Linked DNA regions of Rhodopseudomonas palustris. The protein of the gene in region 1 interacts with the protein of each later gene in a pairwise test. Links are inferred from orthologs where the notes say so. Each region holds a gene or a part of one and is shown in the gene's direction. Other genes may lie near its edges.

Region 1 (7,657 bases):
GCAATCTGGTCGACAACGCCTGCAAATGGGCGGCCGGAAGGGTGTTCATCGCCGTCGCGGCGGAACCCGCCGACGAGGACGGCGGGCCGCCGAAGCTGCGGATCGTGGTCGACGACGACGGCTTCGGGCTGTCGGCCGAGCAGCGCGCGCTGGTCGCCCGGCGCGGCAAGCGGCTCGACGAGAGCAAGCCCGGCTCCGGCCTCGGCCTCGCCATTGTGGTCGATCTGGCAGCGCTTTACGGCGGCGAACTGAAGCTCGACAACGCCCCGATCGGCGGGCTCAGGGCCGAGCTGACCCTGCCTGCGGCATAACGTGCCGGCCGCTGCCACAGCGTCGCCAGATTTGCATCTTGTTTTCCTTAACGGTTATGGATGTAGGCTGAACGCCTTCGGGGAGCCGTTGGGGATGACGATGACGTTTCGGTGGGGCAAGTCGATGTTGCTGCTCGCCGGCGCGCTGGCGCTGGCCGGATGCGACCGCACGTCGGGGCTGGTCGCCCGGGTGGATTCCTTCACCAGCACCGCGACCTCGGATTTCGGCCGCAATGACGGCAGCGCCGCGGTCGATGCCGCCGCGATGGGCGGTCTGATCGGGCCGAAGATCGGCGCGCTGCTGAATGCCGAAGACCGCCGGCTGGCCTATGCGGCCGAGCTGGAAGCGCTCGATCGCGGCGAATCCGGCGCGCCGGTGGCGTGGAAGAACGCCGCCTCCGGCCGCTACGGCAACATCGTGCCGGGGCCGGCCTATCTGAAACAGGGCGTCACCTGCCGCGGCTTCTCGCATGCGGTGACGGTCGGCCAGCAGATCGAAATCTCCCGCGGCACCGCCTGCCGCGCCCATGACGGCGCACCCTGGACGGCGCAGGGCTGAGGCTGAGGCCATCCGCTGCGTGCTGGAATGTGATGGTTGCCAGCACGTTGGCGGCATGACCGGCAGTTCCGGCGGAGCGTGAATGCGGTGACCTCGCCGGTCACCTCAACCCCTTCTTAATATCGCCGTGGCTATCTCTGGGGACAGCGCCGTGGCGCGACGGGCACCGTGCGACCGGTGCGCTGTTCGACGCGTGCGGACAGCCTGCAACCCCATGGGCGCATGAGCCAGACACCGACCGAAAAGCTGAGAGACTATCTCTCCCAGCTCCCGCCGCAGTCCCAGGCGCTGCTGATGCGGGAATTCGAGCGCGCGCTGGAGCGCGGCGACGACGTGGCGGTCGCCAGCTTCGTGCTGGAGGAGTTGCGCAAGATCGTCCGAGGCTCCGACGACGACAGCCGCCCCCGCAGCGACGATCCGGCGCGGCTGATGTTCCGGGTGCTGGAGCCGTTCCTGATCGATCCCAAGGAGACCCCGCGCCCGGGCCAGATCCGGCGCTCGTCGCTGACCTCGGTATGGCAGTGGCTCGAGCGCGAGGGGATGCCCGATCAGATCCGCGAGTTCGAGGCGGCGCTGATCGGCCTGCGCGGCGCGCCGGCGTCCCAGGTCGAACAGCAGGTCCGCAAGCTGCAGCAGGCCGCCGCCGCCGCAATCGAGAAACTGATCAATCCCGAGGCCGGCGTCGACCGCCAGCGCGCGATGTCGCGGGTCGGGCCACCGTCGGTGATCGAGGATCTCGCCCCGATCGGCGCCGTGCTGAAGAACCGCGACGCGATCGACAGCTTCAACGGCAAGCTCTCCAGCAACCTGCGGGTGTTCGGCGACAGCCAGGTCAATTCGATGATCGCCGCGCTCAACGTGCCGGGCCTGCAGACGCCGATCCTGCTGCCGTTCGCGCTGACGCTGATCCTCGGCCATCTCAACCAGCCGTGGCAGATCGTGCGGCTGGCGATCAAGGTCGCCGGCTCCGACGACGAGATCAAGGTCGCGGCCACGCCCTACGGCGTTGCGGTCACCATGGCGGTTCAGGATCTGGCGCGGCTCACCGCCGATCTGCGCGAGGAGATCCGCCGCGGCCACTACGGCAACGTCGCCGAAAACCTGAAAGTGATCCACGACGGCGTTCGCGGTCTGCGCACCGAACTCGACATCCGCAGCGACTCGGCCTGGGGCAAGCAGCTCGCCGCGATCCGCGTCGAAATCTCCAACGCCGTGAAGTCGGAGATCGAGAGCGTGCCCGGCCGGGTTCGCCGGCTGCTGCGCCAGCGTCCGGACAAGGACATCGCCAGCGGCGCCAAGCTCGACCAGATCGAGGTCGACGAGGCGGTGGCGCTGATCGATTTCGTCGCCGTGTGCCGCACCTATGCCAGCGAACTGGCGATCAACGAAGTGACGCAGCGGACCTATTCCGAGCTGCAGCAATATGTCGAGAAATCCACCGACGCGCTGGTGCAGTCGCTGCGCGGCTCCGACCCCCGGGTGAAGCCGTTCCGGCATCAGCAGGCCCAGGCCGCGGTCCGGTTCTGCGAATTGCTGTTCAGCCAGGACTACGCCTCGCTGATGAGCCGCGCGGTCGAAAACGCCATGGTCGTGGTGGAACGCAAGCCGGCGGCGCGGGCGGGCTGAGCTCCCCTTTGATTCAAATCAAGTTTCGTCCCCTGCGGCGGCTTATCCGGTGCCGCAAATGTCAATTGCGGCTATCGTCCGACCATGGTGTAACCCGCCCGGCTTTTCGACCCGCCGGGCCGGTGCCGCGGCCCTTTAGTCCTCACCCCGGAATCCCGCTCGAATGGCGCTCTGGTTTGTGTTCGCGATGATGACGGCCGTAGCGGTGTTCGCCGTGCTTTGGCCGCTCGGGCGCAGCGTCAAGGCGCAGCGCGACGGCAGCGAGGCGGCAGTCTACAAGGACCAGCTCGCCGAGGTCGATCGCGACGCCGCGGTCGGGCTGATCGGCTCGTCCGAAGCCGCAGCCGCCAAGGTTGAGATCGGCCGCCGGCTGCTCGCCAGCGCCGAGACCGAACGCGCCACGCCGACCACGGCCCGGCCCGGGCCGCGCCGTGCGGTGGCGGTGCTCGCGCTGATCGGGCTGCCGGTGCTGGCGGCGGCGGTTTATCTGCCGCTCGGCTCGCCGTCGCAGCCCGACGAGCCGCTATTCGCGCGCGCCAAGGCGCCGCCGAATTCGCAGCCGCTCGAGAATCTGGTGGCCCAGGTCGAGGCGCATCTGGAGAAGAACCCGACCGACGGCCGCGGCTGGACCGTGCTGGCGCCGGTGCTGGCCAAGACCGGCCGGTTCGCCGACGCCGCGCGCGCCTATCGCAATTCGATCACCTATGCGGGCGACACCGCCGATCGTCGCGCCGATCTCGGCGAGGTGCTGACCTCGGCGGCGGGCGGCGTGGTGACGGCAGACGCCAAGACCGAATTCGAACGCGCCGTCGCGCTCAATCCCGACGACGCCAAGGCGCGCTATTTCCTCGGCCTCGCCGCCGAGCAGGACGGCCGGTCGAAGGACGCCGCGACGATGTGGCGGGCGATGCTGGAGAAGGCGCCGGCCGATGCGCCGTGGCGGTCGATGTTGCAGGCCGAGCTCGCCCGCGTCGATGGCACTGCGCAGCCGGCGACGCCGGAGAGCGTCGCCGCGGCGATGCAGAACATGAGCGAGGCCGATCGGGCCGCGATGATCCAGGGCATGGTCGGCAAGCTCGCCGCCAGGCTGAAGCAGAACGGCGACGACGTCGACGGCTGGCTGCGGCTGGTGCGCGCCTATATGGTGCTCGGCGACACCGAGAAGGCTAGGAGCGCGCAGACCGAGGCGCGTCAGGCGGTGGCCGGCAAACCCGAGCGGCTGAAACAGCTCAACGACGGCCTCAGGAGCCTCGGGCTCGACGGCTGACGATCGCTGCACGAACGATGTGGTTTTTCGACATCTTCGTCAGACAAAGACTCCGAAGCGGCGCGGTGGAGCGCCACTTTCGAACATCCGGTAGAGGACGCCGAGGCGAACGGACCATGACGCGTAAACAGCGGCGGTTGTTGATGATCGGGGGCGCCGGGGTGGTGCTCGTGGTGGCTGTTGGGCTGGTGCTCAACGCGATGCGTGACTCCATCGTGTTCTTTTCGACCCCCAAGATGGTGGCGGAGCAGCAGATCGCCGCCGGCAAGCGGTTCCGGCTCGGCGGCGTGGTCGAGCCCGGCTCGCTGCAGCGCGGCGAGCAACTGAAGGTGTCGTTCAAGGTCACCGACGGCGGCGCGACGCTGCCGGTCGCCTACAAGGGCATCCTGCCCGACCTGTTCCGCGAAGGGCAGGGCGTGATCGCCGAAGGCGCGCTCGACGCCGCCGGCGTGTTCGAAGCCGACACCGTGCTGGCCAAGCACGACGAGAACTACATGCCCAAGGAGGTCGCCGACGCCTTGAAGAAGGACGGCCACTGGAAGGACGATTACGGCAAGAAGTCGCCTGATCAGACCACGGCGGGGCAGGCCTCCGCCGACGCGGCGGAGGGCCGCAAATGATCGCCGAGGCAGGGCACTACGCACTCGTCCTGGCGCTCGCTCTGGCGCTGATCCAGTCCACCGTGCCGGTGCTCGGCGCGCGTCTCAACGACGGCGGCCTGATGAACGTCGCGCGCTCGACCGCGCTGGTGCAGTTCGTCTTCGTCGCCGCGTCGTTCGGCGCGCTGGTGTGGCTCAACGTCACCTCCGATTTCTCGGTGGTGAACGTCTACGAGAACTCGCACTCGATGAAGCCGCTGCTCTACAAGATCACCGGCGTGTGGGGAAACCACGAAGGCTCGATGCTGCTGTGGGTGGCGATCCTGGCGCTGTTCGGCGCGCTGGTCGCCGCGCTCGGCAGCAACCTGCCGCTGTCGCTGCGCGCCCACGTGCTGGCGGTGCAGGGCTGGATCGCGACCGCGTTCTATCTGTTCATCCTGATCACCTCGAACCCGTTCCTGCGGATTCCCAATCCGCCGATGGAAGGCCGCGATCTCAATCCGGTGCTGCAGGACATCGGTCTCGCGCTGCATCCGCCGCTGCTGTATCTCGGCTATGTCGGGTTCTCGATCTCGTTCTCGTTCGCCGCCGCGGCGCTGATCGAAGGCCGGCTCGACGCCGCCTGGGCGCGCTGGGTGCGGCCGTGGACGCTGATCGCCTGGGTCTGCCTCACCCTCGGCATCGCGATGGGCTCGTATTGGGCCTACTACGAACTCGGCTGGGGCGGCTGGTGGTTCTGGGACCCGGTCGAAAACGCCTCGCTGATGCCGTGGCTCGCCGGCATCGCGCTGCTGCATTCGGCGCTGGTGATGGAGAAGCGCAACGCGCTGAAGGTCTGGACCATCCTGCTGTCGATCCTGACCTTCTCGCTGTCGCTGCTCGGCACCTTCCTGGTCCGCTCCGGCGTGCTGACCTCGGTGCACGCCTTCGCCACCGATCCCAGCCGCGGCGTGTTCATCCTGGTGATCCTGTGCGTGTTCATCGGCGGCAGCCTGACGCTGTTCGCCTGGCGCGCCTCGGCGCTGAAGCAGGGCGGACTGTTCGCGCCGATCTCGCGCGAGGGCTCGCTGGTCCTGAACAACCTGTTCCTGACCACCGCCTGCGCCACGGTGTTCGTCGGCACGCTGTATCCACTGGCGCTGGAAGTGCTGACCGGCGACAAGATCTCGGTCGGCGCGCCGTTCTTCAATCTCACTTTCGGTCCGCTGATGGTGCCGCTGCTGGTCGCTGTGCCGTTCGGTCCGCTGCTGGCCTGGAAGCGCGGCGATCTGGTCGCCGCGGCGCAGCGGCTGATCGCCGCCGGCGTGGTGGCGCTGCTGGCCGTCGCCTTCGTCTACGCCTGGGTCCATGGCGGCGCGGTGCTGGCGCCGCTGGCCATCGGCCTTGCGGTGTTCGTGATCATCGGCGCGCTGGTCGATATCGTCGAGCGCATCGGCCTGTTCCGCAATCCGCTGTCGATCTCGCTGCGCCGCGCCGCCGGCCTGCCGCGCTCGGCCTGGGGCACGATGTTCGCCCATGCGGCGCTCGGCGTGACGCTGATCGGCATCGTCTGCGAGAGCACCTGGAACACCGAATACATCGCCGCGATGAAGCCCGGCGACAGCACCAGGCTCGCCGGCTACGAATTCAAATTCGAGGGCGCCAATCAGCGCCAGGGGCCGAACTATCGCGAACTGCTGACGCGGTTCACCGTCACCGAGGGCGGCCGGCCGGTCGGCGTGATGACGCCGTCGAAACGCAGCTTCGTCACCCGCGGCACCTCGACCACCGAAGCAGCGCTGCTGACCCGCGGCCTCAGCCAGCTCTACGTCTCGCTCGGCGATCTCAACGATCAGGGCGCCGTGACGGTGCGGATGTATCACAAGCCGATGGTGCTGCTGATCTGGTTCGGCCCGCTCCTGATGGCGCTGGGCGGCGTCCTGTCGCTGTCCGATCGCCGGCTCCGGGTCGGCGCACCGAAGCCCGCCAAAGCGCCGCGCGCGCTGCAGCCGGCGGAGTAGGGTGGAGAGACCGATGCGGAAACTGATTGCCGCTCTGCTTATCGTGGCCGCGACGGCCTTCGCGGCCCCGCTGGCGCACGCGGTGCAGCCCGACGAGGTGATGGCCGATCCGGCCAAGGAGGCGCGGGCGCGTGAATTGTCGCGCGAACTGCGCTGCATGGTGTGTCAGAACCAGTCGATCGACGATTCCGACGCGACGCTGGCCAAGGATCTGCGCCTCCTGGTGCGCGAGCGGATCGCCGCCGGCGACAGCAACAGGCAGGTGATCGACTATCTGGTGGAGCGCTACGGCGAGTTCGTGCTGCTGAAGCCGCGGTTCGAGCTGCACACGCTGCTGCTGTGGCTGGTGCCGCCGCTGGTGCTGGTCGGCGGCGGGCTCGGGCTGTGGCTGCACATCCGCCGCCGCGGCCGCGACACCGCCCGCGTCGGCGAAGCCCCGAAGCCGCTCAGCGCCGACGAGCAGGCGCGGCTGGACAAGCTGCTGGAGCAGGGGACGGACCGGGCTTCGTGATCAGACCGCAGGGTTTGGCGCTTCGGTAAATCATCCCGGGTCGCCGCCGCCGAACGCAGCTTGGCACCCCAGCGGAGACCGGCGACGAGGGGAGCGGTGCGGTGGGCCAAGACGCGAGTCCCGTGTTCTCCGCCAGAGGCCTGTGCAAGACCTACGGGTCTGGCGAGGCGATCGTCTATGCGCTGCGCGACCTCGACCTCGACATCTGGAACGGCGAATTCGTCGTGCTGCTGGGTCCGTCTGGATCCGGCAAATCGACCCTGCTCAACATTCTTGGCGGGCTCGACGCGCCGACCTCCGGGCACGCCAGCTGGCGCGACCACGAGTTGACCGGCGCGAGCGAAGCGGAATTGACGCGCTACCGGCGCGAGCACGTCGGGTTCGTGTTCCAGTTCTACAATCTCATCCCGAGCCTCACGGTCGAAGAGAACGTCGGACTGGTGGCAAGCATCGCCGAAAATCCGATGAAGCCGGTCGAGGCGCTGGCGCTGGTCGGTCTCTCGCATCGGCTCCGGCACTTCCCATCGCAGCTCTCGGGCGGCGAGCAGCAGCGCGTCGCAGTCGCCCGCGCCATCGTCAAACGGCCGGATGCGCTGCTGTGCGACGAGCCGACTGGCGCGCTCGATGTCGAGACCGGCAAGCTGGTACTGGCTGCGCTCGCTCGGGCCAATGCCGACCTCGGGGCCACCACCATTGTCATCACCCACAATTCGGCGATCGCCGGCATGGCCAACCGGGTGCTGCGGCTCGGCCATGGCCGGATCGTCGCCGACGAGCGCAACAC
Region 2 (7,689 bases), 3.3 Mb from region 1 along the record:
GTTCGCCTGCACGTCGGGCGAGACGCGGCCTTCGAAGTTGCGGTTGCCCGACAGCACGGCCGCAGCGACGATGCCGTTGTCGTTGATCGACTTCGAGATCTCCTCCGGCAGCGGGCCGGAATTGCCGATGCAGGTGGTGCAGCCGAAGCCGACGAGGTTGAAGCCGACCTTGTCGAGATCCTTCTGCAGACCGGAATTCGCGAGGTACTCGGCGACGACCTGCGAACCGGGCGCCAGCGAAGTCTTCACCCACGGCGCCGCCTTGAGGCCCTTGGCGGCGGCGTTGCGCGCCAGCAGGCCGGCACCGATCAGCACGCTCGGATTCGAGGTGTTGGTGCAGGACGTGATCGCTGCGATCACCACATCACCGTGGCCGAGGTCGAAATTACGGCCTTCGACCTTGTAGCGGGCGCCGTCCAGCGCCTTCTTGTATTCGGCGTCCATCGCCGTGGTGAAGCCTTCCGCTACCGCCGGCAGCGCGACGCGGCCCTCGGGACGCTTCGGTCCGGCCAGCGACGGCACCACGTCAGCGAGGTCGAGCGTCAGCGTCACGGTGAACACCGGGTCCGGCGACTTGGCGGTGCGGAACAGGCCCTGCGCCTTGGCGTATTTCTCGACCAGCGCGACGCGCGCCGAGGCGCGGCCGGAGGTCTTCAAATAGTCGAGGGTTTCGCTGTCGACCGGGAAGAAGCCGCAGGTCGCGCCGTATTCCGGCGCCATGTTGGCGATGGTCGATTTGTCGGCGACCGAGAGATGATCGAGGCCCGGGCCGAAGAACTCGACGAACTTGCCGACCACGCCCTGCTTGCGCAGCATCTGGGTGACGGTCAGCACCAGATCGGTGGCGGTGACGCCTTCCTTGAGCGCACCCTTGAGCTTGAAGCCGACCACTTCGGGCAACAGCATCGACAGCGGCTGGCCGAGCATCGCAGCTTCCGCCTCGATGCCGCCGACGCCCCAGCCGAGCACGGCGAGACCGTTGACCATGGTGGTGTGCGAGTCGGTACCGACCAGCGTATCCGGATAGGCGACCTCGAAGGTGCCGGTCTTGCGGCCGATGGTCATCTTCTCCTTCTTGGTCCAGACCGTCTGCGCCAGGTACTCGAGATTGACCTGGTGGCAGATGCCGGTGCCGGGCGGCACCACCGAGAAGTTCGAGAACGCCTTCTGACCCCACTTCAGGAACTCGTAGCGCTCCTGGTTCTGCTTGTACTCCTCGGCAACGTTCTTCTTGAAAGCCTGGTTGTTACCGAAGAAGTTGACGATCACCGAATGGTCGATGACGAGATCGACCGGTACCAGCGGGTTGATCTTCTCGGCCGAGCCACCGAGCTTCTGCATCGCGTTGCGCATCGCCGCCAGATCGACCACCGCCGGCACGCCGGTGAAGTCCTGCATCAGCACGCGCGCCGGGCGGAAGGCGATCTCGTGCTCCAGCGCCTTCTTCCGCATCCACTTGGCGACCGCCATGATGTCGGCCTTCTTGACGGTGCGGTCGTCCTCGTTGCGCAGCAGGTTTTCCAGCAGCACCTTCATCGAATAGGGCAGACGGGAAATCCCCTTCAGACCATTCTTCTCGGCGGTGGGCAGGCTGTAATAGACGTAAGACTTGCTGCCGACCTTGAGGATCTTCCGGCATTTGAAGCTGTCGAGCGAGGTCATGTAAGGCGGGTCCCAGATTATCGTTGTCGATGGGGCGAGCTTGTATGCTGGCTCCGGAGGGGCAGGCCGTCCGGCTTGCAGGCGCCGATCGTGTGCTGCATCAAGTTCCGGCTTATAGAACCTTTCCAATTGCGCCGCCAGTTCGACAATGACAGGCGAGCGCATCGATTTGTGAGCAGGCCGTTCCGATCCCGGGGCGGAACAGGTTGGGATGCATGCGGCTGTCGGGGCGCGACTTACGATGTGTACGAGGTGGCCGCGAGGTATTCGCCGGGCTCGCCTTCGATGCAAGCGGCGGCGAGGCACTGGCGCTGGTCGGCCACAACGGCGCCGGCAAGACATCGTTGTTGCGGCTGATCGCCGGGCTGCTGACACCGGAGGCCGGAACCATCACGCTCGACGGCGGGGAACCGGATACGCCGGTCGCCGAACAGGCGCACTATCTCGGCCACCGCGACGCGCTCAAGCCGTCGCTCAGCGTCGCCGAAAATCTCGGGTTCTGGCGCGACTTTCTCGGCGGCGACCGCACCGACCTCAGCTCCGCCATCAAGGCGGTCGGGCTCGGCCACGCGGCCGAGCTGCCGGCGGCGTATCTGTCCGCAGGGCAGCGGCGGCGATTGTCGATCGCCCGGCTGCTGGTGGTCCGGCGGCCGATCTGGCTGCTGGATGAGCCGACCTCCGCGCTCGACGTCAAAGGCCAGGAGCTGTTTGTCGGCTTGATGCAGGATCACCTCGCCGGCGGCGGCATCATCGTCGCCGCCACCCACACGCCTCTCGGCATTCCGGTGCGCGAGCAGCGGATCGGAGCCTCTGCATGACCGCGCTCGGCGCCATCATTCGCCGCGATATCAGGATCGCGCTCCGGGTCGGCGGCGGCGCGCTGATCGGGGTGCTGTTCTTCCTCACCGTGGTGGTGCTGATGCCGTTCGCGGTCGGCCCGGACCTTGCGCTCTTGAAGCGGCTCGGGCCGGCGATCCTGTGGCTCGGCGCGCTGCTCGCCAGCCTGCTGACGCTCGACCGGCTGTTCACCGCCGACGCCGAGGACGGCTCTCTCGACCTGATCGTGATGAGCCGCACGCCGCTGGAGCTGACCTGCGCCGCCAAGGCGCTGGCGCATTGGCTGGCGGCAGGGCTGCCGCTGATCGTCGCGACCCCGGTACTCGGCCTGCTGCTCAACCTCGACGGCAGCGCATCGCTGGCCGTGATGGCGACGCTGCTGGCCGGCACCCCGGCGCTGACCTTCACCGGCATGATCGGCGCCGCGCTGGCGGTGACGCTTCGCCGCGGCGGCCTGCTGCTGGCCGTTCTGGTGCTGCCGCTGTCGATCCCAGTGCTGATCTTCGGCGTTTCGGCCTCCCAGGCGGCGATCGTCGGCCCGGTGTCGTTCGGCACGCCGTTTTCGATCCTGTGCGCGATCTCGCTGCTCAGCCTGGTGATCGGCCCGTTCGCCGCTGCCGCCAGCCTGAGGCAGGGCCTGGACTAGAACAGGCGCAGCGTCGTTGGTTCGGTGCCGATGCCGTCGGTTCGGACCCGCGACACGCCGGATTCGCACCCGCGCGCAGGCGCTTCACCGCCGATCAACTCCTTCGGAAGTCGCCCCTGATCTGACCCACGTCATTGCCTGCGCCGGTCCCGGACATTATCAGGGACGTCATGAAGCTGACCGAACTCGCCAATCCGACCCGGTTCCTGACGCTGGCAGGGCGCCTGCTGCCGTGGCTGGCGGCCGCGACCGCATTGGCGTTGGCGGCCGGCCTCACCCAGGCGATGCTGGCGCCGGACGACTACCAGCAGGGCGCCACCGTCAAGATCATGTTCGTGCACGTGCCGAACGCCTGGCTGGCGATGGCCGTCTGGGGGGTGATGAGCATCGCCGCGCTCGGCACCCTGGTGTGGCGGCATCCGCTCGCCGACGTCGCCGCCAAGACTGCGGCGCCGATCGGCGCGGCCTTCACGTTTCTGGCGCTGGTCACCGGCTCGCTGTGGGGCCGGCCGATGTGGGGCACCTATTGGGAATGGGATGCCCGGCTGACCTCGATGCTGGTGCTGTTTCTGATGTATCTCGGCCTGATCGCGCTGTGGCGCGCGGTCGAGGATCCGTCGCGCGCGGCGCGCGCCGCGGCGGTGCTGACCCTGGTCGGCGCCATCAACCTGCCGATCATCAAGTTCTCCGTCGACTGGTGGAATACGCTGCACCAGCCGGCCTCGGTGGTGCGGATGGGCGGATCGACGCTCGACAAGGCGTTCCTGATCCCGCTGCTGGTCACCGCGATCGGATTTTCGCTGCTGTTTCTGACCTTGCATCTGGCGGCGATGCGCAACGAAATCCTGCGACGGCGAGTCCGCTCGCTGCAGATGCTGCAGGCCAGCCGGGCCGAGGCGGCGTGATGTTCGGCAAATACGCGGACTTCATCGTCTCGTCCTACGCCGCGACCGCGATCGTGGTGCTGCTGCTGATCGGCTGGGTGGTGCTCGACTATCGCAAGCAGAAGGCGCGGCTGCGCGACCTCGAAGCGCGCGGCGCCGTGCGCCGTTCCGGCCGCAGCGCCACCGACCACTGAACCCGACGGATCATCATGACCGACACCCTCGACCCCGCCTCGTCGAAGCGCCGTTCCTGGCTGGTGGTGCTGCCGGCGCTGCTGTTCGCCGGGCTGGCGGTGTTGTTCTGGTTTCGGCTCGGCGACAGCGACGTATCGCGGATCCCGTCGGCGCTGATCGGCCGGCCGGCGCCGCAGACCCCGCTGCCGCCGCTGGAAGGCCTGAGCCGCGACGGCACCCAGGTCGCCGGTCTCGATCCGGCGATGTTCAAGGGCAGGGTCAGCGTCGTCAACGTCTGGGCGTCCTGGTGCGTGCCCTGCCACGACGAGGCGCCGCTGCTGATGACGCTGGCGGAAGACAGCCGGATTCAGCTCGTCGGGATCGACTACAAGGACAAGCCGGACAACGCCCGCCGCTTCCTCGGCCGCTACGGCAACCCGTTCGCCGCGGTGGGGGTCGACGTCTCCGGCCGCGCCGCGATCGAATGGGGGGTGTACGGCGTGCCGGAAACCTTCGTGGTCGGCCGCGACGGCAGGATCGCCTACAAGCTGGTCGGCCCGATCACTCCGGACAACCTCGAGAAGGTCTTGAAGCCCGAGATCGCCAAGGCGCTCGCGGCGCCGCAGAGCTGATCGGCCTGTTAGCACGGCCGAATACCCTCCGAGAAATAAATCGGACCGTTTATCGGCCGTTCATCGCAGCGCCATTGCGGCGCCACGAATCCGGATGAGCTTTCGGACGTTACTAACAACGTCCTCTGGAGGGACATCCGATGAGTATTTCGACTTTGCGTCGTCTCACGCTCGCCCCGCTCGCCGCCGCCGTCGCGCTCGGCCTGTTCGCCGCCGCGCCCGCGATGGCGCAGGCGCCTCAGCCGGCCACGCCGCCGACCGCCAAATCCGACAAGATGACCCCTCCGCCGAAAGCCGACAGCAAGGCGGCAGCCCCGGCGAAGTCCGAGAAGACCGAGCCCCTCGACATCAATTCAGCGACCGCCGAACAGCTCGATGCACTGCCCGGCGTCGGCAAGGCGTACTCGGCCGCAATCATCAAGGGCCGGCCCTACAAGGGCAAGGACGAACTGGTGCACAAGAAGATCGTGCCGCAGAAGACCTACGACGGCATCAAGGACAAGATCATCGCCAAGCAGAAGTAAGCGAGGCGAAGCCGGGAAGAGGGGATCGCGGTCAGCGCCCCGACACGTCGCCTTCGCCGGCGGCGCTCTGTTCGAGCGTCGCCGGTTCGGCCGCGTAGCGCTTGATCAGCGGCATTTGCGTCATCGCGAACAGCATGGTCAGCGGCACCATGCCGAATACCTTGAAATTGACCCAGAAGTCGGTCGACTGCGTCCGCCAGACCGCTTCGTTGAGCAGGGCCATGGCGAAGAAGAACAACGCCCAACGCAGCGTCAGCTTGCGCCAGCCCTGCGCCGTCAGGTTGAACACCTGATCGAACATGATGGCGATGAACGAGCGGCCGAACAGCAGGCCGCCGCCGAGCACCGCAGCGAACAGCGCGTACACGATGGTCGGCTTCATCTTGATGAAGGTCTCGTCGTGCAGCACCAGCGTCAGGGTGCCGAACACCAGCACCACCACCGCGGTCACCAGCGCCATGACCGGAACGTGCCGGGTGACCGCATAGGACGCGATCATCGCGGCCACCACCGCGACCATGAAGGCGCCGGTGGCGGCGAACAGATTGAACTTGGCGTTGACGACGAAGAACACCAGCAGCGGGCCGAGCTCGGTCGCCAGTTTGAACAGCGGATGCGGCCGGTTCTTCTCGAGGAGCTCGTCGCTCATGCGGCCTCCGTGCCGGCGATCGCCTTGGCGAAATCGCGCGCGGTGAACGGCGACAGGTCGTCGACCCCTTCGCCGACGCCGATGAAATGCACCGGCAGTTTGTGCTTCTCGGCGATCGCCACCAGGATGCCGCCGCGGGCGGTGCCGTCGAGCTTGGTCATCACCAGCCCGGTGACGCCGGCGGTCTTGGTGAATGCTTCGACCTGCGACAGCGCGTTCTGGCCGACGGTGGCGTCGAGCACCAGCAGCACCGCGTGCGGCGCGGTCGCATCGACCTTCTTGATCACCCGCACCACTTTTTCGAGCTCGCTCATCAGCTCGGTGCGGTTCTGCAACCGCCCGGCGGTGTCGATCAGCAGCACGTCGCGGCCCTGCTCCTTCGCCGCCGTCAGCGCGTTGAAGGCCAGACCGGCCGCGTCGGAGCCCTGCGCGCCCGCCACAACCGGCGTGCCGGTGCGCTCGCCCCAGACCTTGAGCTGATCGATCGCCGCAGCCCGGAAGGTATCGCCGGCGGCCAGCATCACCTTGTGGCCCTCGGACGCGAACCGCGCCGACAGCTTGCCTATGGTGGTGGTCTTGCCGGAGCCGTTGACCCCGACCATCAGCACCACGAACGGTTTCTTCCCGGCATCGACGACGAGCGGCTGCGCCACCGGCGCCAGCACCTTCTCGACCTCCGCGGCGACGATCTCTTTGACGTCGCTGGCCGAGATCATCTTGTCGTAGCGGCCCTCGCCGACCGCGCTGGCGATCCGCGACGCTACCTCGGCGCCGAGATCGGCTCGCAGCAGGACGTCCTCGATCTCCTCGAGCATCGCCCGATCGAGCTTGCGCTTGGAAACGAATTCCGACAGCGCCGTCCCGATCGAACTCGAGGTGCGCTTCAAGCCGCTGGACAGCCGCCGCCACCAGCTCTGTTTCGAATTTTCCGGAGTGTCGCTCATCAGGGCGCTGTGTTAGCCGTTTCGTGCCATGAACGAAAGCCACCCCGATCAATTCGACGTGCCGGAACTGACCGCGGACGAGATCCAGGCGCGCGTGCTGTATCGCGACGGGCTGATGCTGGTGATCGACAAACCGCCCGGTTTGCCGGTGCATCGCGGCCCCAAGGGCGGCCCGAACCTGGAAGCCTCGTTCGACGCGCTCCGCTACGGATTGCCGCGCCCCCCGGTGCTGGCGCATCGGCTCGATCGGGACACCTCCGGCTGCCTGGTGCTCGGCCGCCATCGCAAGGCCACCGCCACGCTCGGGTTGCTGTTCAAGCACTCACGGATTTCCAAGACCTATTGGGCGATCGTCGAGGGCGGCCCAATCGAAGACTCAGGTGAGATCGACCTGCCGATCGCCCGCCTCAATGCCGAACGTGGCTGGTGGCAAAAGGTCGATCCGGACGGGCTGCCGTCGCTGACGAAATGGCGGGTGATGGGGCGGTCCTCCCCTCCCGCTTGCGGGGAGGGGTCGGGGGTGGGGGTCCATAACGGGACGCCATCCTTGGGGCGCCCTCACCCCACCCCTCTCCCGCAAGCGGAAGAGGGGGTTCTCAGTGCTGGGGGAGAGTGTGACGATCTGGCTCGAAAGCCGGGCGCCAAATCCGGCGCGCCGCCGCCGGCGCAGCTCACCTGGCTGGCGCTCGAGCCGATCACCGGCCGGACCCATCAGCTCCGCGTGCATTGCGCCGCGA

What was found.
Region 2: the proteins of ccmE (region 1) and FLL57_RS20655 interact in binary tests that used the Escherichia coli proteins (3 or more experiments, as listed by UniProt). The link is inferred for Rhodopseudomonas palustris from one-to-one orthologs.

The regions. Positions count from the first base shown.
Region 1 is NZ_CP041387.1:1,225,190-1,232,846, forward strand. Bases 2,729-5,631 are described here. They hold ccmE (cytochrome c maturation protein CcmE), read left to right. Parts: upstream 2,729-3,879; coding sequence 3,880-4,383; downstream 4,384-5,631. Other genes in these bases: ccmI (c-type cytochrome biogenesis protein CcmI), read left to right, coding at 2,729-3,763; FLL57_RS05615 (heme lyase CcmF/NrfE family subunit), read left to right, coding at 4,380-5,631. Outside these bases: FLL57_RS05590 (sensor histidine kinase), read left to right, coding at 1-311; FLL57_RS05595 (RT0821/Lpp0805 family surface protein), read left to right, coding at 406-870; FLL57_RS05600 (hypothetical protein), read left to right, coding at 1,093-2,496; more of ccmI, read left to right, coding at 2,660-2,728; more of FLL57_RS05615, read left to right, coding at 5,632-6,362; FLL57_RS05620 (cytochrome c-type biogenesis protein), read left to right, coding at 6,376-6,873; FLL57_RS05625 (ABC transporter ATP-binding protein), read left to right, coding at 6,996-7,657. UniProt on the Escherichia coli protein: Heme chaperone required for the biogenesis of c-type cytochromes. Transiently binds heme delivered by CcmC and transfers the heme to apo-cytochromes in a process facilitated by CcmF and CcmH.
Region 2 is NZ_CP041387.1:4,483,786-4,491,474, forward strand. The notes cover bases 2,248-5,182. They hold FLL57_RS20655 (heme ABC transporter permease), read left to right. Parts: upstream 2,248-3,315; coding sequence 3,316-4,050; downstream 4,051-5,182. Other genes in these bases: ccmA (heme ABC exporter ATP-binding protein CcmA), read left to right, coding at 2,248-2,480; ccmB (heme exporter protein CcmB), read left to right, coding at 2,477-3,145; ccmD (heme exporter protein CcmD), read left to right, coding at 4,050-4,223; FLL57_RS20665 (DsbE family thiol:disulfide interchange protein), read left to right, coding at 4,239-4,835; FLL57_RS20670 (ComEA family DNA-binding protein), read left to right, coding at 4,976-5,182. Also shown: aconitate hydratase AcnA, read right to left, coding at 1-1,662; more of ccmA, read left to right, coding at 1,878-2,247; more of FLL57_RS20670, read left to right, coding at 5,183-5,359; FLL57_RS20675 (septation protein A), read right to left, coding at 5,391-6,008; signal recognition particle-docking protein FtsY, read right to left, coding at 6,005-6,952; FLL57_RS20685 (RluA family pseudouridine synthase), read left to right, coding at 6,981-7,689. UniProt on the Escherichia coli protein: Required for the export of heme to the periplasm for the biogenesis of c-type cytochromes.